4 regions of the Effusibacillus consociatus genome follow, and region 1 is predicted to be linked to each of the others. Evidence: riboswitches for the same ligand, from Rfam matches in the RefSeq annotation. Region 1 holds a riboswitch; each other region holds the start of a gene.
What was found. A riboswitch is a leader RNA that binds a small molecule or an ion and turns the genes downstream of it on or off. The one in region 1 is predicted to bind S-adenosylmethionine.

Region 1 (4,559 bases):
GAGAGCACCACGATGTCGGCTGACTTATAGCCCCTTTTTGCGGAAAGAGCATCGATTTCCGGCTTGAACAGGTTGAGAATCTCCTGCTTTTGCTCATCGCTTAATGCATACTCTTCCTTTAAGTTTCCTTGCAGACGGGAAATATCCCACCGCTCGTAAATTACACCTTGAGTTTCCAGATATTTCGCCACTTCTTCCGGATTTTCAATTCGCTCATTGGTCACATGAAAACGGATTTGTGCCATTTGCTTCTCCTCCTCTAAATTGCCGCCGATGCTGCAGGCGTACTCTGCGGCAAAACACCGCTTTTTTGAATCGACAGCCACATGAATTGATAATGGAACATAAACTCAAGCGCTTCAACATGCCGCTTGGCTTCAAAAGGTGTTCTCCCCCAAGCGTAGATTCCGTGTTTTCGGATCAGCACACCTGGCACCCGAGGATCCAGCCGTCCGCCGATCTCCTCCGCCAATTTTGGGATGTCCGCATAGTTTTCGATTACCGGTACTTCGATACTGGCGCCTTCCTCCCAGATATCCAGCCCTTTAATCAATTCCATATGCGACAGCGTAACTTTCCCCTCGCGGAAATACAGTTCAGATAACAAGTTGTTATACACCGTGTGAACGTGCAGGACAGAACCCGCATCCGTCTCTTGGTAGATTCTCGAATGAATAATCGTTTCAGCGGATGGACGCAAACGGGTCGGTTCAATCGGTTTGCAGTCTTTATCAACCGCCAGAATATCCTCCAGCTGCAGATTCTCTTTATCCTTGCCGCTTGCAGTCACTCCAAACACCAACGGTTCATCGCTCAACTTGATCGACAGGTTCCCCGCCGTTGCAGGCAGCCACCCCTTCTGAGTGAAGTTGTCTGCAATCTCCTTTAATTCCTGTGCGATGCGAATCCGGTCTTCCTGAAAAAAAGTGTATTGGCTCATACGGACACCCCCTTTGTTTGCAATCGTTTGATAGAATCCATCACATCATAAAAATCTTGAAACGCTTCGTGCGGCAGCCCTTCTTCCCTGCATTTCTCAAGCAGCAGGGATCTTGCCAACACCACGTCGGCCAGTCGCGATGCTTTGAGATCGGTGATGCTGTCACCGATTACAACTCTTGTATATTGATCCGCCGGATAGTGCCTGAGAATCGACGGCTTGCACATTCCACAGCCCCCGTCGCATCGCTCATCACAACCATGCGGCCATAGAATTCGGATCGTCTCGCCTGAGAAGTCAGAACCGTTGCAGTAAATCTTGTTGATGTCCCCATAAGGAGCCAGGATCGGCCCGACAAAAAAGTCGATTCCCCCGCTCGTAACAAGAAACTGAATCCCATTCTCCCTGCAATAAGTTACAAATTCGGAAAAGCCTGCGCGAATTTTGACTGCGTCTTCCGCATACTTCACAAGCTCTTCGCGCTTGGCCGACGGAATCAGAGAGAACAGTTTCCCGACTCCTTCCTGCACAGGAATTCGCTGCGACAGAATGTCATCCTTAATCGTTTCCCATCCTTCAGGTGCAAACTTCTCCATCAGAGTCATGATCATGTCGCGCTCGGTAATGGTCCCGTCAAAATCGCAGAAAATCACAATCGGCTTCGCCACGATCATTTGCCTCCCCAAAGTTCAAGTGCTTTCGCCAATTCTGCACTGTCTTTGGCTGCATCCTCGAGAGTTCGTCCCTGAATCACCGCATCGATCGCCGCGACAAAAGCCCGACCGCCAGCAGCAGATCCTCCCGGATGGCCATGAATGCCGCCGCCCGCATTGATCACCTGGTCATTCCCCAGATCATTGTAAAGTTGTGGAACCAATCCCGGATGAATACCGGCAGACGGAACCGGGAACGCCGGTTTGAGTACTTCCTTCGGCTTTCTGAGTTCCTCTGCGATCGCAAGAGTTTCCGCACGTTCCATGGCTACCGATCCATACGGGGACGGATACAGGACCAAATCGGCACCGGCAAGCCGCATCAATTTTCCCAATACAACCGGTGCACTGATCCCATATTGAGGAGACGGATAGAGAGCTCCCGCCAACGCCGGATGGGCCATGATCGGAACATTTACTTCCGGATCTGCCGCCAGTCGGTGCAGGACATCGTAACCGTATGCCAGAACGTTCAACAGGAGAGCATTTGCGCCCGCTTGAACCGCCCGCTTCGCCTTATCGACAATTTCCGTTACCGGTGCCGTCAGGTTCGCCGCATAGAGCACCTTTTTTCCTGTTTCTGCCGAGGCACGATCAGCCGCTTTCAAGCACGCTTCAATCCGCTTTTCAAACGGAGCATACGTATCATCAAAGAAAATTTCATCATCCTTCACCAGATCGACTCCGCCCAGTGCCTGCTGGTAAAACAGTTCGGCCAATGTGTCCGTGTCGTATCCGATGCACGATTTGAAAATCGACATCAGGAGCGGACGGTTCTGTACTCCCAACCGATTCCGAACCCCTTCAATGCCAAACTTCGGCCCCGGGAAGTTCTTCGTGAACTCTGCCGGAAAATCCAAATCGATTAATTTGATCGCCCCGTCCATCGACAGCTTTCCGAAAACGGAAGTAAGAACCGCAGGAAGATCCGGTGTGAAATTGATTGTCGGATAGGCAATTTTAAGCAGCGCTTTGACAGTCCCCTGTTCATCGGAACCCAATTCTTGTACTGAAACTACATGCCCCAGGTGCTTCTTCATCCGCTCCTGCCGTTCTGCGGGCAAATCGGTCCAGGAGCCAACCGTCAGTCCCACTGCTATACCTTGGGCTTTTTTATGAAAATCGCCCCCGCGTCCATGAACCAGATACGTGGCAACAATATAATCTTCTAGTTGCAGGTTACTCAAAATTGCTACCCCCTTTAAAACACAAACGCCTCTTTTCCTTTAAGAAAAAGAGGCGTACTCGAGAACAATTCCTCGCCTCTCATCTCTCAGAATCCATGATTCTGCAGGAGTTAGCACCATTGATACATCAAGTTGCGAATAGAACAGGAAAGCGTTCCATCACGGATGTATCCGGTTGCCGGGCATCATCGGGCCAGTCCCTCAGCCTGCTCTGGATAAGAGTCACATTTGTTGTGAAAATTTCAGTTAATTTTAAACTAGAGAAATCATACGACAGGTAATTCAAGATGTCAATAGACTTTTATTTGTTTCAGCCGTTCGACCGCTTCCCGCAATCGTTCTTCCGGTGCTAAAAGACCAACTCGCACGTACCCTTCTCCGCTTTTTCCAAATCCAATTCCGGGAGCCATTACAACATGGGCTTGATCCAGTACATAGTCTGCGAATTCAACAGCCCCCATGCCGTTCGGAATCGGTACCCATGTGAAGAAGGAGCCCTTTGGCGCCGGGCAATCCCAGCCAAGTTGCCGTAAGCCTCCCACAAACACATCGCGGCGGCTTTCATAGGTCGACACAAGTTGTCTAACGCAATCCTGCGAAGATCTCAAGGCGGTGATCGACGCCCGCTGGATCGCCGGGAAGAGGCTTACATAATAATGGTCTTGAATTAAATTAATCAATGATATCACATCTTTGTTTCCGAGCGCGAATCCAACCCGCCAGCCCGCCATATTATAGGTTTTGGACATGGTATAGAACTCTACCCCGACCTCTTTGGCACCGGGCACTTGCAGGAATGATACCGGCTTTTGTCCGTCAAAACCGATCGCACCATATGCAAAATCATGCGCTGCCACAATCCCGTTTTTTGCAGCAAATTCGACCGTATCCCGGAAAAATGATTCGCTTGCCGTAGCGGCAGTCGGGTTGTTCGGGTAATTTAGGAACATCAGCTTTGCCCGCTGCAGCGTTTCCTGGGACAACAAAGAATAATCCGGCAGAAACCCGTTTTCCCGCAAAAGCGGCATCATCACCATTTCGGCCCCGCTCATGGCAACACCCGACCAGTAGTCGGGATATCCCGGGTCGGGCACCAGGCACACATCGCCTTTATTTAAGAGACATTGGCTGATTTCGACCAGTCCGACTTTTCCTCCGAACAGAATGGCCACTTCCGAAGCCGGATCCAGATCCACATTATACTCCGCCTTATACCAGTCTGCGATTGCTTCCTTCAGTTCCGGGAGGCCCGAGAACGGAGAATAGCGATGAGTGAGCGGATCAAGAACCGCTTCCCGCATCGACTCGACAATATGTTGAGGTGTCGGTAAATCCGGGTTGCCCTGTCCCAAATTGATAACATCGTACCCTTTTGCTATATAGGAATTCGCTTTTCGCACAAGCGCCGAGAAAAATTGTTCCGGAAGCCGCCGCATCCGATCTGCCGGTTGCAAAATCATGAGGAGACCACCCTTCCTTAAAAACCCTTGCAAATAAAAAAATCATAAATCGATTCGACAAAAAAAACAAGCGGATATTTAACCCCGCTTGTTCAAGGTGCAAATCCAATTTTTGATATTTTTCTTTCCGCAGCCTCGGAAGACTCGGTGAAGGTGACAGCTTGTGGATCCGGTGTTTGCGGATGAGGGGTAGTTTCCCCTATCTCCGGCATATCGACCTGGGTAACTTCATCCGGCAGGTCGACCTGCGGTATTTCGG
Region 2 (4,559 bases), on a different contig from region 1:
GAACCTTGAAAGAACTGCCTCGTTTTATGCTTGAAAAAGCAAAAGTGGCGATGAATGAAGGACGCGGTTTTGGACTCGGCGGTGAAGGGTTTATGCGGATGAATATCGCTTGCCCCCGTCTGATTTTGGAACAGGGCTTGGGCCAAATCCGGCGTGCGGTTAATTCTTTGTACCAGGGATAAATGGGAAGGATAGAATATAGGGAAAGGCAAAAGGGGAGAACAAAAGGGGGCAGCGACTGAATGAAGTATGCATCCAAACTTGTCAAAGTCAAGAAAGATCCCGGCTATGGATCCCATATTCCACCTATCTATATGACTTCGACTTTTGTATTTGAAAATGCGGAAGTGGGAGCCCAACGTTTTGCGGGGGAAGACCCCGGGTTCATGTATACACGTCTGGGAAACCCGACCGTTCGTGAGTTGGAAGAGAAAGTGGCGGAACTTGAATTCGGTGAAGGTTGTCTCGCTTTTTCATCAGGAATGGCGGCCATTACAGGCTGTCTCCTTGGGATTCTGCAGGCAGGAGATCACGTAATTGCCCACACTGCATTATACGGGGCAACTCATGCGTTTCTTACTACAACGGTAAAAAAGTTTGGAATCGACGTAACGTTTGTCCCATTCAAAACAGCAGAAGATCTGGAGCCCCACATCACAGAACGAACAAGAGTGATTTACTTCGAAACGCCTTCAAATCCCACTCTGTCCCTGGTTGATTTGAGCAGTGTGGCGGATTTGGCCAAGCAAAAACGGATCCTGACCGTTGTCGATAACACGTTTCTGTCCCCGTACTTGCAAAATCCGATTTTGCATGGAATTGATATTGTGGTGCACAGCGCAACCAAATACCTGTCCGGTCATGGATATCTGATTGGCGGCCTGGTGGTGGCCAGAAAGGATATTATTGATCCGATGCGGAAAGAAGTGCAGAAAAATATGGGGGCCGTCATGTCTCCGATGGATGCATGGCTTCTTTCTCAAGGGATGCGCACATTGCACATTCGGATGGATCGTGCCCAACTCAATGCACAAGTCTTGGCGGAGCGTTTGGAAAAGCACGATGCCGTCGCTCAGGTGTTTTTTCCGGGATTGGCGGGATTTGAAGACAAAGCGATCATGGAAAAGCAGATGAAGGGACCGGGAGCGATGATTTCTTTTGTCTTAAAGGGAGGATATGAAGCGGGCGTCAAGCTCATGAATTCGGTGAAACTGTGTACCCTGGCCGTTTCACTGGGGGATGTCGGTACACTGATTCAGCATCCGGCTTCCATGACCCACGCCATTATTCCGAAAGAAGAGCGGGAGAAAGCGGGAGTTTGGGATGGGCTTGTGCGATTTTCCGTTGGGATCGAAGATGTGGAAGATATATGGCAGGATCTGGACATGGCTTTGGAGTAATAAATCCGCATAAATCATCTTGACAGCATTCACTATTTCATGCAAACTAAATAAAAATTAAAATATTTTCATACTTCTATCCAGAGTGGCGGAGGGAACTGGCCCGATGAAACCACAGCAACCGGTGCGATCACACGGTGCTAATTCCAGCAGAAAGCGTTCTGGAAGATAGGAGGAGCGGACTTGAAGCGATCAGCCCTCTCATTCTGGAGAGGGCTTTGTTATAGACAGGGGGAACCAGCATGAGCACGTCAGCGAACAAGATTCAACATCCAATCTTGGAACAACTAAAGAAGAAAATTCTCATCCTCGACGGGGCGATGGGGACCATGATCCAGCAGGCAAATCTGACTGCGGAAGATTTTGGCGGGGAAGAATACGAGGGCTGCAACGAGTACCTCAACCTCACACGTCCTGATGTGATCCAAGCGATCCATGAGAAGTATCTGGAAGCAGGGGCCGACATCATTGAGACGAATACGTTTGGCTCTACCCGACTGGTACTGGCAGAGTATAACCTGCAGGACCGGGCGGATGAAATCAACCTGGCTGCCGCGAAGCTGGCGGTCGATGCAGTACGAAAATGGTCTACTCCCGAATGGCCTCGTTTTGTGGCGGGTGCAATGGGTCCCACTACAAAAACGCTGTCGGTCACAGGGGGAACCACTTTTGAGGAACTGACGGAAGATTATTACCTGCAGGCGAAGGCATTGATACAGGGCGGCGTGGACGTCCTGCTGCTTGAAACGGCACAGGACACACTCAATGTGAAAGCGGGCAGCCTTGGAATTAAAAAAGCGTTTGACGAACTCGGTGTGGAACTTCCGCTGATGTTATCCGGCACCATTGAACCAATGGGTACGACATTGGCCGGTCAGAACATCGAATCGTTCTATATTTCCCTCGAACATTTGAAACCGATCACTGTCGGGTTGAACTGTGCAACCGGCCCTGAGTTCATGCGTGACCATTTGCGTACTCTGTCAGAATTGGCTCAGTGCGGGGTCAGCTGTTATCCGAATGCGGGACTGCCGGACGAGAACGGTCATTACCACGAATCCCCGCAAGCACTTGCGAAAAAAATGGCCGGATTCGCAGAACAAGGCTGGTTGAATATTGCGGGGGGCTGCTGCGGTACGACACCGGAACATATCCATGCACTCGCAGAAGCATTAAAAGACTATAAGCCGCGTCACGCTGCAGAGGGCCATCTCCCGGCAGTTTCCGGGATCGAAACCGTGTACCTGGAGCCGGACAATCGTCCGCTGATGGTGGGAGAACGGACGAACGTCATCGGATCGAAGAAGTTTCGGACTCTCATAGCAGAGGGGCTGTATGAGGACGCGTCTGAAATTGCGCGAGCCCAAGTGAAAAAGGGAGCTCATGTGATCGACATCTGCTTGGCGGATCCGGATCGGGACGAGTATGGGGACATGGAGAAGTTCCTGCACTATGTGGTCAAAAAGGTAAAAGTGCCCCTGATGATCGATTCCACCGATTCCAAAGTGATTGAGCTGGGATTGAAGCATTCACAGGGAAAAGCGATCATCAACTCAATTAACCTGGAAGACGGGGAAGAACGTTTCGAGGAAGTTGCTCCGCTTATCACGAAATATGGGGCTGCGGTTGTTGTCGGAACTATCGACGAGCAGGGGATGGCAGTAACACGGGAACGTAAACTGGAGGTTGCCAAACGTTCCTATGATCTGCTGGTGAACAAGTATGGTGTGAACCCGCAGGATATTATCTTCGATCCGCTGGTGTTCCCTGTCGGTACCGGAGATGAGCAATATATCGGTTCCGCACTTGAAACGGTAGAAGGGATTCGTCTCATTAAACAAGAGTATCCTCAGTGCGGTACCATTTTGGGCGTGTCGAACGTGTCGTTCGGCTTGCCGCCGACAGGCCGCGAAGTGCTGAACGCCGTGTTCCTCTATCATTGCACCAAAGCCGGGCTTGATTACGCCATTGTTAACACGGAGAAGTTGGAACGCTATGCGTCGATTCCGGACGAGGAACGGCGGATGGCAGAGGAGCTTCTTTTTAATACGAATGATGCCACGCTTGCAGAGTTCACTGCTTTCTACCGCGAAAAGAAAGTTACGAAGGTGAAGGAAGTTTCCAATCTCACACTGGAAGAGAGATTGGCCAACTATGTAGTGGAAGGTACGAAAGAAGGGTTAATTGACGACCTGAAGGAAGCACTTGCCAAATATCCGCCGCTGGATATTATAAACGGCCCGCTGATGAAAGGCATGGAAGAGGTCGGCCGATTGTTTAACGACAACGAGTTAATTGTGGCGGAAGTGCTGCAGAGCGCCGAAGTGATGAAAGCGGCCGTTGCCTATCTGGAACCTTTTATGGAGCGATCCGAGTCTGCCGTTAAAGGCAAGATCCTGCTGGCAACCGTTAAAGGGGATGTACACGACATCGGCAAAAATCTGGTGGAGATCATCCTGTCCAACAATGGGTACCAGGTAGTCAATCTCGGAATTAAAGTTCCGCCGGAACAGCTAATTGCCGCCTACCGACAGGAGAAACCGGATGCAATTGGCCTCTCCGGTCTGTTGGTGAAATCGGCCCAGCAGATGGTGACCACCGCCCAGGATTTGCGGGAGGCAGGAGTCGATGTGCCGATCCTTGTAGGCGGAGCTGCCTTAACCCGGAAGTTTACCCATACAAGGATTGCGCCGGAGTATGACGGTCTGGTGCTTTACGCCAAAGATGCGATGGACGGGCTGGATTTGGCGAACCGGCTCAGTGATGAAAAACAAAGGAAAGCTCTTGTGCAGGAACTGCGCGAGGTTCAAAATTCGTATGTGATGGAATCGGGTAAGGGCACAGCGGGCACGGTGGTCCAGGACGCAGCGGAAGAAAAACGTTCTACTGTTGACCGCAATGTACCGGTCTTACTCCCGCCTGATCTGGAACGTCACGTTTTGCGGGATTATCCGATTTCTTTCCTGCAGCCGTATATCAACCTGCGCATGTTGCTGGGGAAACACCTTGGAGTGAAAGGGAACGTTGAGAAGCTGCTGGAAGAAGGAGATCCGAAGACAACCGAACTGATGGAAGTGATCAATCAGCTTCTGCAGGAAGCCAAAGACAAGGGAGTCATTCAGGCTCAGGGCATGTACCGGTTCTTCCCCGCACAATCTT
Region 3 (4,559 bases), on a different contig from region 1:
AAAACGCGGGTAGTTCCATCGTCCATACGCACCGGAATGCGAACAGTCAAAACACGTAGCGGCTCTTTCAGAAGCTCGTACATTTCATCCCCGTACCCCAGTTTGTTTAACGCTTCCTTAATCACCATCTGGGTCTGAGTCAATACGTTTAATGACTCTCCTTGATTTTTCGTGTTTGTCCGGTTACTCATTCTTAAACCACCTTTAATAGCAAATCAAATGAAGACATGCAAGGATAGTATAACCTGACCCTATTCATTTAGGAAAGCACGTCTTGACCAAAAGTTCAATGTTTCAAAGATGGATCTGGGATTTCTATATCATCCGGGTTGTCCTGTTCCACCAATGTATCGGGGTCTCCCTGTGCGGATTCAGATATCGCTCCTTCCAAGTCATCCGGGTTATCCGCTTTAATCAATGTTTCCTCTGACTCCGGTCTCATATGGACAGCTCCCTTTTTGTCGATGTACTTTTATATTCCCTTGAGAGCTTGTTCTATATCCTCGATCAGGTCTTCAGGACTTTCCAGCCCTGCCGAAAAGCGAAGCAATCCTCCGTTGATGCCTCTGATCAGACGTTCCGGTTCAGGCATCGCGGCATGAGACATTTTCACCGGATACGACAATATGGATTCCACGCCGCCAAGACTTACAGCAAACATGGGAAGCTGCAAATCTTTTACAAATCGGCGAACCGCTTCGGCATCATCCAGTTCAAATGACAATACCGCACCAGGACCGTCCGCTTGCTGCAAATGGATTTTACCGCCAGGGTGTTCATCCAGACCCGGGTAATACACTTTCTTGATTTTTGGGTGGGCAGCCAGGTAATTTGCAAGCACTCCCGCTGTTTGCTGACTTTGGGTCATCCTGACGGGGAGGGTTTTAATGCCTCGCATGAGCAGCCAACAATCCTGCGGCCCGAGTACTCCTCCGAAGCCATTCTGGATTAAATAAATTTCTTTGGCTAACGCCTCATCCCGAACGGTGACGAGTCCCGCAACAACGTCAGAGTGACCTCCCAAAAATTTGGTCCCTGAATGAACCACCACATCAATGCCTGATTCGTGAGGCCGCTGCAAGAAAGGGGACATGAAAGTATTATCAACAACTGTGATAACCCCTTTTCTTTTTGCGATTTCGGCTGCTCCCTTTAAATCAATAATCTTCAGGGTTGGATTTGAAGGCGTTTCTAAAAGAAGCATTTTTGTCTCAGGGCGGATCGCAGAATCAATTTTGTCCAAGTCGGAAGCATCCACAAAAGCAGTTTGAATCCCCAAACGGGAAAACACACGGGTCAGCGCCCGAAAACTTCCGCCGTAAATGTCTTCACAAGCAACAACATGCGATCCGGAGGACAAGGTCAGCAATACTCCCGTGATTGCAGCCATGCCGGATGCAAACGCAAACCCGTAGTTTGCTCCTTCGAGTTCCGCGATAATATGTTCCAGCGCTTTTCGGGTAGGATTACCCGAACGGGCGTAATCGAACTCCTGGGTTGAATCAAATTCCTCCTGATGAAAGGTAGAAGCTTGGTAGATCGGAACACTGGAGGCGCCGGTTATCGGATCGACCTCTACCCCGGTATGAAGAGCTTTCGTCTGAAATTTCATTTTGACACCGCCCCAACCTTGGCCGCCTCTAAAGCTTGAGCCAGATCCTCAATGATATCCTGGTAGTGTTCAATACCAACCGAAAAGCGCAGAAGTCTGTCTGTTACTCCATAAGCCTCCCGTACTTCTTTCGGAATATCAAAATGGGTCTGTCTTGCCGGATAGGTGATTAACGATTCCACGCCCCCAAGACTTTCGGCAAAAGTAATCATTTTCACACTTGCCAAAATCGGCTCGATCATATTTTCGTCTGCCACTTCAAATGACAGCATGCCGCTGTATCCTGCAGCTTGTTTTTCATGAACCTCTTTGCCTTCATGATCGGTTAGGCCCGGAAAATACACCTTTGTTACCTGCGGGTGCTTAACGAGCCATGCTGCAACCAGCTGGGCATTCTCCTGGTGTTTCTCCATCCGAAGAGCCAAAGTTTTCATCCCACGAATCATCAACCAGCAATCTTGCGGTCCCAACACTGCCCCAATCGAGTTTTGCAAAAAGAATAATTTCTCGCCCAGTTCTTCATCCTTAACCACGATTAATCCACACAACACGTCGTTATGACCACCAAGATATTTGGTTCCCGAGTGAAGTACGATATCTGCGCCAAGGTCCAGCGGACGCTGGAAATAAGGGGTCATAAACGTATTGTCCACAATCGTCAGCAGACCGTATTTTTTCGCAATGGCGGCACAGCCCTTTATATCAGTGATCTTCATTGTCGGATTGGTCGGAGTCTCGATAAAAATCGCTTTCGTGTTCGGCTGCACAGCCGCTTCCACAGCCGCCAAGTCCCCGGAATCCAGATAGGTGGTGGTGATGCCTTTTCTTCGCAAAATTTGTTCCAACAATCGATACGTACCACCGTACAAGTCATTGGATGCAATCAAATGATCCCCGGGCTCAAATATTTCAAACAAACAGCCGATTGCAGCCATCCCGGAAGCAAACGCAAACCCTCTGGTGCCGTTCTCCAAGTCGGCAATCGTATCCTCCAGCACTTTTCGCGTCGGGTTTAAAGTTCGTGTATAATCGAAACCTGTACTTTGCCCCAAAGCGGGATGAGAAAATGTGGTGGAATGATGAATCGGCAGTGATACTGCTCCTGTGCGCGGATCTTGACGATTCCCTGCTTGCGCCAAACGTGTCTCAATTTTCATCGTGATCTCCTCCTGACTTAAAAAAGGCCTTTCTCTAAAGAGAAAGACCTTGTGAATTTCCGAAGTCCTCCTCTTATCTGTCAGGTACTACCTGCAGGAATTAGCACCACAAATCTTAAACAAGATTCAGGTTGCCGGGCTTCATCGGGCCAGTCCCTCCGCCAGCTCTGGATAAGAGTCAAAATAATTCAGTTCTTTGGTTCTTGGATACACTGTACAACCTTTGGGCCAGCTCGTCAAGAGTGGATTAACAACAACTGCCTGCAATCGGAGTCTGATTCATGGATACACTACTTGTACACTGAGGAAAGGACTGAACGGAATGGCGCAATCAACCTCTACCAGTTCCAAAGTTTCGGTTCTGCCGCTCATCGCTCTCGGAAGCGTTCCGCTTATCATGGTGTTGGGCAATTCGATGCTGATCCCCATTCTGCCGACTATGCAGGAACAGCTTGATATATCCAAATTTCAAGCAAGTTTGGTTATCACACTGTTTTCGGTTCCGGCGGGAATCATAATCCCTCTGGCCGGTTTCCTTTCGGATCGGTTTAACCGCAAGATCGTGATTATTCCCGCATTACTTTTGTATGCTCTTGGTGGTCTCATATCCGGCCTGGCAGCTTTCATGCTGGCGAAGCCCTATGCAATCATCATGGCTGGTCGAGTTCTGCAGGGGATTGGTGCTGCCGGAACGGCACCGATTGCGATGGCTCTGGCGGGAGATATTTTCAAAGGAGGTGCCCGCAGTCAAGCCCTTGGATTAATAGAGGCTTCCAACGGGCTGGGTAAAGTCCTGAGTCCGATTTTAGGTGTATTGATTGCAATGATTGTTTGGTACGGCGCCTTTTTGGCTTTCCCTGTTTTATGTATTCCGGCAGCGCTTGCAATCTGGTATTTCATAAAGGAACCGAAGAAAACGGGAGAAAGTCAAAAAATACCGGAATACTTACAATCACTAAAAAAAATTTTTAAGCGGGAATGGAAATGGCTGCTCACAGCTTACTTTGCGGGTGCAAGCTCGCTTTTCATTCTGTTTGGGGTTCTCTTTTACTTGTCTCAGATTTTGGAAGAAACATACAAAATTGATGGACTGTTGAAGGGCGGAATATTAGCAATTCCTTTGCTCGCGATGTCCTTGAGCTCTTATATCACCGGATCCAACATTAAAAAGAAAAAAGGGTTAATGAAGACGCTGATTATCGTCGGGATGATCCTCGTCGCCGTTTCCCTGGGTTCCGGTTCCTTTGTCAGAAATACTTACCTGCTGCTGGCCCTGCTTGTGATCAGCGGAATCGGAACCGGTCTGGTATTGCCCTGTTTAAATATGCTGATCACCTCTGCCGTGAGTATGGAGGAACGTGGGATCGTTACCTCTTTTTACGGATCGGTCAGATTTCTCGGAGTCGCTATTGGTCCGCCTGTTTTTACCTGGTTAATGGGACTTTCAACTGCTGCAATGTTTCTTTCGGTAGCAGGTCTCGCCCTTCTTTCCACAGCGTTATCCACCTGGCTTATCCGTGTTCCCGGCAACGATGCCCCATCCCCGCCAGCACCCGGCACTCTTCCCTTCGAAACCCTCCGAAAACTTCTGGCAAAAAGAAAAGCACGGGCTTAACACCCACGCCCGTTTTTCGCATACGATATTGGAGCCCAGTTTCCATTGTTGTGTCAAGGTTACCAAACCCTTAAGGAATTTGACTTGCACGAGGGGAAAGGAGTTTTTTGATCATGACCGAATTTTTACCGCAAAGACCGTGGAATACGATTATAAGTGATCCGCTGCCCGGCCG
Region 4 (4,559 bases), on a different contig from region 1:
GAAAGGCAAAAAAACGAAACGATTTGGCAATTGATGACGCCTTTATAGAGAATGAGAATTCAATCCCTGATTTTGGTTCTCCTGTGGAGGAGATTGTGGAAGCAAGATTCGTGACCGATATGCTCAGGCAGTGCATCTCTGAATTGAGGCCCGAATACAAGCAGGTACTTATGCTAAAGTATCATCTTGGCCTAAAGGATGAAGAAATTGCAGAAGCCCTGGAGACTTCCCCGTGGGCAGTAAAATCACGAATTCACAGAGCCAAGCTGGAATTAAAAGTAAAGGTAACAAAACTGGCAGAAGGGGGAGGCGGTGATTTCAGTGACAAATCCCTTGAATCCTGAGTTCGACGAACTGATTCAAGTCCATCAAAAAAGGGACTGCGAAAAACAGTCCCAATCGTTTAAACGCACTATTTAATTAAAACGCCGGTACGACCGCACCCTGATACTTGTCTTCAATGAATTTCTTCACTTCCGAAGTGTTTAAAGCGGCTGCAAGCTTTTTCATTGCGGCCGAATCTTTGTTGTCAGGACGGGCAACCAAAATGTTCACATACGGCGACTGCTTATCTTCAATCACGAGCGCATCTTTGGTCGGAACGAGTTGTGCCTGAAGAGCGTAGTTGGTGTTAATCAACGCAAGATCCACTTCCCCGAGCACCCTCGGCAGCATAGCAGCTTCCAGTTCTTTAATCTTTACGTTTTTCTTGTTTTCTACGATGTCTTTCACAGTTCCTGCAATGCCAACTCCGTCTTTCAGCTTGATTACACCGCTCTTCTCAAGCAACGCAAGCGCACGGCCCCCGTTAGTGGCATCGTTTGGAATCGCTACTGTTGCGCCCTCTTTCAAATCATCGATTTTCTTGATTTTCTTTGAGTATGCGCCGAACGGCTCAATATGAACCCCTGTGACTTTTACAAGGTTCATTTTGCGGTCTTTGTTTTCCTGTTCGAGGTAAGGAACGTGCTGGAAGAAGTTTGCATCCAATTGTTTTTCGAATACTTGTACATTCGGTTGTACATAATCGTTGAATTCTTTAATTTCCAGGTTCACACCTTGTTCTTTCAGTTTCGGTTGGACAAACTTCAGAATTTCCGCATGAGGAACTGCGGTAGCTCCTACCTTCAAAGTAACTTCTTTGTTTTCGCCGCCGGCGGAAGGAGCCGGTGCAGTTTCTTTCTTGCCGCACGCTGCCAACGAGAATGCAAGCGTAAGTGATACTACAGGAACAAGCCATTTTTTCATTTCCAGTTTCCCCTTTCAATTTTTGCGATTCATTTTTTCTCTATGGAAAGATCGTTTTGCGACCTTGCCTGCGATTATTTTCTGCTGAAGCGAAGAACCAATCTGTCTCCGAATGTTTGGAGGATCTGAACCAACACAAGCAGGATCAGAACCGTGACAATCATGACATCTGTCTGGAAGCGTTGATATCCGTAACGAATGGCCAAATCTCCCAGTCCTCCGCCACCAATTACCCCTGACATGGCTGTGTAGGAGACAAGTGCCACCGTAGTGATCGTGATTCCCGCGATAAGGCCCGGGCGGGATTCAGGCAGCAGCACTTTCCAAATAATGTGCCAGTTTGAGGCTCCCATTGATTGGGCCGCTTCAATGACTCCGCGATCCACTTCACGCAGGGAAGTTTCCACCAACCGGGCAAAAAACGGGGCCGCGCCAATCACAAGCGGCGGAATGGAACCCTCCACGCCGATTGAAGTCCCTACAACCAGCTTGGTGAACGGGATTAGCAGGATCATCAGGATAATAAACGGCACCGATCGCAGGATATTTACAACAAAAGATGTAACTGAATAGAATACCCGATTTTCAAGCAGCTGTCCTCGTGAAGTTAAAAATAAGAACACTCCCAGCGGCAACCCGATCAAAACGGTAAAGAATCCCGAGAGCCCCAGCATAATCAACGTATCGATGGTTGCCTGTCCAATCTCTGCCCAATCCAAATTTTCGAATGTCAATTCCAACTAGATCACCTCCACATCAAGCCCACGCAGGCGCAATGCTTCAATGGTCGAATTGACTTGTTGGGCGTCGCCATCCAATTCCACGACCAGTTGACCGTAGGGTGTATCTTTCATCCGGGAAATCGTACCTTGCAGGATATTGAACGAAGTACCGGTTTCCATCATGGTTTGGAATAAAATCGGCCGGTAAGTCTGCTCGCCCAGGAAAGTGATGCGGACAATGATTCGGTCACCGGAAGATTTTTCGTGTGCCACCGTTTCTCTCAGTTCCACCGAGTCAGCCACTTGCTCGACAAATTCCCGCGTTGTCGGGTGCTGAGGTTTCAAAAATACATCGACGACCTTTCCTGACTCAACAATTCTCCCTCCGTCAATCACTCCGACCCCGTCACAAATCGAACGGATCACATGCATTTCGTGTGTGATCAATACAATAGTGATGCCGAGTTTCCTGTTAATATCTCGCAGCAAGGCAAGAATCGAGTTGGTTATTTGCGGATCAAGCGCAGATGTCGCTTCATCACACAGCAGCACCTTAGGATCGTTTGCCAATGCTCTCGCAATTCCGACACGCTGTTTTTGCCCTCCGGACAATTGAGCCGGATATTTGTTCCGATGTCCTTCCAAACCGACCAGAGACAGCAGCTCCGATACCTTGCGCTCGATCTCCGCCTTGGGCCGTTTGGCAAGTTTCAACGGGAACGCCACATTCTCCGCGACAGTGGCAGATGAAAGCAGGTTAAAATGTTGAAAAATCATGCCGATTTGTCGGCGCTGTTCCTGCAGCTTCCGATCTTCCAAAGCCGTCAGATCCACACCATCCACGACTACGCTCCCGGAAGTCGGACGCTCCAACAGATTGATACAGCGAATCAGTGTACTCTTTCCCGCCCCGGAATGGCCGATCACACCGAAAATTTCTCCCTTTTCTATCGAAAGATCGATTCCGCGCAAAGCAGGAACCAGTTTCCCATTCACCTGATAATCTTTATAAAGATTTTGCAGCAGAATCATCCGTTTCACCTCCGTTCAATAAAAAAACCCTTTTCACAGAATGAAAAAGGGTTGTTGTATCCAGCGCCCCTCCTCATCTGTCAAGATCAAACGATCTTGTAGGAATTGGCACCGCGACACCCATCATTAGGATGAGCCGGTTGCCGGGCTTCATTGGGCCTGTCCCTCCGCCTCTCTTGATAAGAAGAATTTCCAAATCATTTGTATTCAATTTATCATTTTAAAAATACAAGAACGAGTATATCGTACCCAGAAAGATAAAGTCAATACAAAAAAATGAAACAAAAAAATCAAAAATCCCGCAATTATTAAAAATTAATTTGCAGGATTTTTCAGGAAAATATTTCGATTACCATGCTGCGTACTTTTCCGCTTGCTTACGACGTATTTGGAGAGTATTAATTTTTGAGATCAGATTCCTTTGCTCATCTTCTTTGAAGAAAAGGAATTTTACTCCATACAGAAACATCTCTTCCGTTTCTGCTTGTTTCCAAACTAGTTGACCGTAAACGTTGATTTCATGATTCGGAATATCAATCTGAAATTGCCATACCAAAACTTCGCTGATGGGCAAATCGCGATCCGTCAGGAAGCAAAGCCCGCCACCCGAAATATTTTGAATTTCCACCTCGAACTCATCCCCGAAAGGCAGCTGCTTCGCCCCCAATTTACGCAAACGAAGCGAACAAAAAGCGGTGATATTCAGACGATAAAATTCCCTCTGCTGCATACTCGTGTCCTCCCCGTATTCCCCCGAAACCCCAATACCAAATTCTTCAATTGCACCTGTAAATGGTGTTAATAATTTATAACAGAGAGGTTCGACGACTCTAGGTACTTCAGTCCTATTTTTAATTTCTTTGATTGGACAAGGGGTCCCTTTAAAAAACAAACAAGCACTTTCCGCAGAAGGGGAAAGCGCTTGGGATGCAGATAGGACTTTGGTAGCAAAAATCTTCTTAGGCGTGGAGATCAGCCTTCTCTTTCATCCGTCGATAATCTTTGCCGAAAGTATCCATGCGTTTCATAATTAATCGGTTAACAGCATCCAGATAGGCCCGGGCACCCGCTTCCAGCGTGTCCGTAGAAGTGGCTCGCCCATTGCTGACAATCTCACCTTGCCGAATTTGAATTCTCACTTCCGCGAGAGCGTCCTGTCCCCCAGTTACCGAGTCGATCTGGTAATGGAGCAGTTCCACCTGTTCCCCGGTAATCCGATCAATTGCACGGGAGATCGCATCGAACGCCCCGTTTCCAACAGCCGCTTCCTGCAGCAGACCTTGTTCGTCATCGATTAACCCAACGGTTGCTGTCGGAACGCCGTGTGTACCGCAGGATACCTGCATGAATTCTAAACGATACGAAAGCTTGGAAGTATCAACTTCGTATTCCAGGAGCAGGGACAGAATGTCCTCGTCCGTTACATACTTCTTCTTGTCACAAAGATCTTTAAACTTGCGGAATACTGTGTTCAAAGCCTCACCATCAAGATCGTACCCGAGGGACGCGATATGGTCTTTGAATGCATGGCGGCCCGAATGCTTACCCAGAACAAGC

Region 2: linked by a shared signal. The riboswitch ahead of metH (methionine synthase) and the one ahead of ACFO8Q_RS12295 (2,3-diketo-5-methylthiopentyl-1-phosphate enolase) in region 1 are both predicted to bind S-adenosylmethionine.
Region 3: linked by a shared signal. The riboswitch ahead of ACFO8Q_RS16045 (trans-sulfuration enzyme family protein) and the one ahead of ACFO8Q_RS12295 (2,3-diketo-5-methylthiopentyl-1-phosphate enolase) in region 1 are both predicted to bind S-adenosylmethionine.
Region 4: linked by a shared signal. The riboswitch ahead of ACFO8Q_RS20200 (methionine ABC transporter ATP-binding protein) and the one ahead of ACFO8Q_RS12295 (2,3-diketo-5-methylthiopentyl-1-phosphate enolase) in region 1 are both predicted to bind S-adenosylmethionine.

The regions. Positions count from the first base shown of each region.
Region 1 covers NZ_JBHSHC010000096.1:159,554-164,112, reverse strand. Annotated here, with positions in the region: gene ACFO8Q_RS12310 (1,2-dihydroxy-3-keto-5-methylthiopentene dioxygenase) at 1-245, opposite strand, end outside; gene ACFO8Q_RS12305 (methylthioribulose 1-phosphate dehydratase) at 260-940, opposite strand; gene ACFO8Q_RS12300 (2-hydroxy-3-keto-5-methylthiopentenyl-1-phosphate phosphatase) at 937-1,608, opposite strand; gene ACFO8Q_RS12295 (2,3-diketo-5-methylthiopentyl-1-phosphate enolase) at 1,611-2,840, opposite strand; SAM riboswitch class I at 2,917-3,062, opposite strand; gene ACFO8Q_RS12290 (pyridoxal phosphate-dependent aminotransferase) at 3,131-4,300, opposite strand; gene ACFO8Q_RS12285 (hypothetical protein) at 4,393-4,559, opposite strand, start outside.
Region 2 covers NZ_JBHSHC010000044.1:50,467-55,025, reverse strand. Annotated here, with positions in the region: gene ACFO8Q_RS06755 (hypothetical protein) at 6-182, shown strand; gene ACFO8Q_RS06750 (trans-sulfuration enzyme family protein) at 243-1,400, shown strand; SAM riboswitch class I at 1,474-1,575, shown strand; gene metH (methionine synthase) at 1,643-4,559, shown strand, end outside.
Region 3 covers NZ_JBHSHC010000112.1:213,575-218,133, reverse strand. Annotated here, with positions in the region: gene ACFO8Q_RS16060 (Glu/Leu/Phe/Val family dehydrogenase) at 1-191, opposite strand, end outside; gene ACFO8Q_RS16055 (hypothetical protein) at 287-442, opposite strand; gene ACFO8Q_RS16050 (trans-sulfuration enzyme family protein) at 473-1,612, opposite strand; gene ACFO8Q_RS16045 (trans-sulfuration enzyme family protein) at 1,609-2,769, opposite strand; SAM riboswitch class I at 2,840-2,947, opposite strand; gene ACFO8Q_RS16040 (MFS transporter) at 3,092-4,384, shown strand; gene comA (phosphosulfolactate synthase) at 4,498-4,559, shown strand, end outside.
Region 4 covers NZ_JBHSHC010000142.1:15,785-20,343, reverse strand. Annotated here, with positions in the region: gene ACFO8Q_RS20215 (RNA polymerase sigma factor) at 1-344, shown strand, start outside; gene ACFO8Q_RS20210 (MetQ/NlpA family ABC transporter substrate-binding protein) at 421-1,248, opposite strand; gene ACFO8Q_RS20205 (methionine ABC transporter permease) at 1,323-1,988, opposite strand; gene ACFO8Q_RS20200 (methionine ABC transporter ATP-binding protein) at 1,989-3,002, opposite strand; SAM riboswitch class I at 3,073-3,188, opposite strand; gene ACFO8Q_RS20195 (PilZ domain-containing protein) at 3,352-3,732, opposite strand; gene ACFO8Q_RS20190 (2-isopropylmalate synthase) at 3,962-4,559, opposite strand, start outside.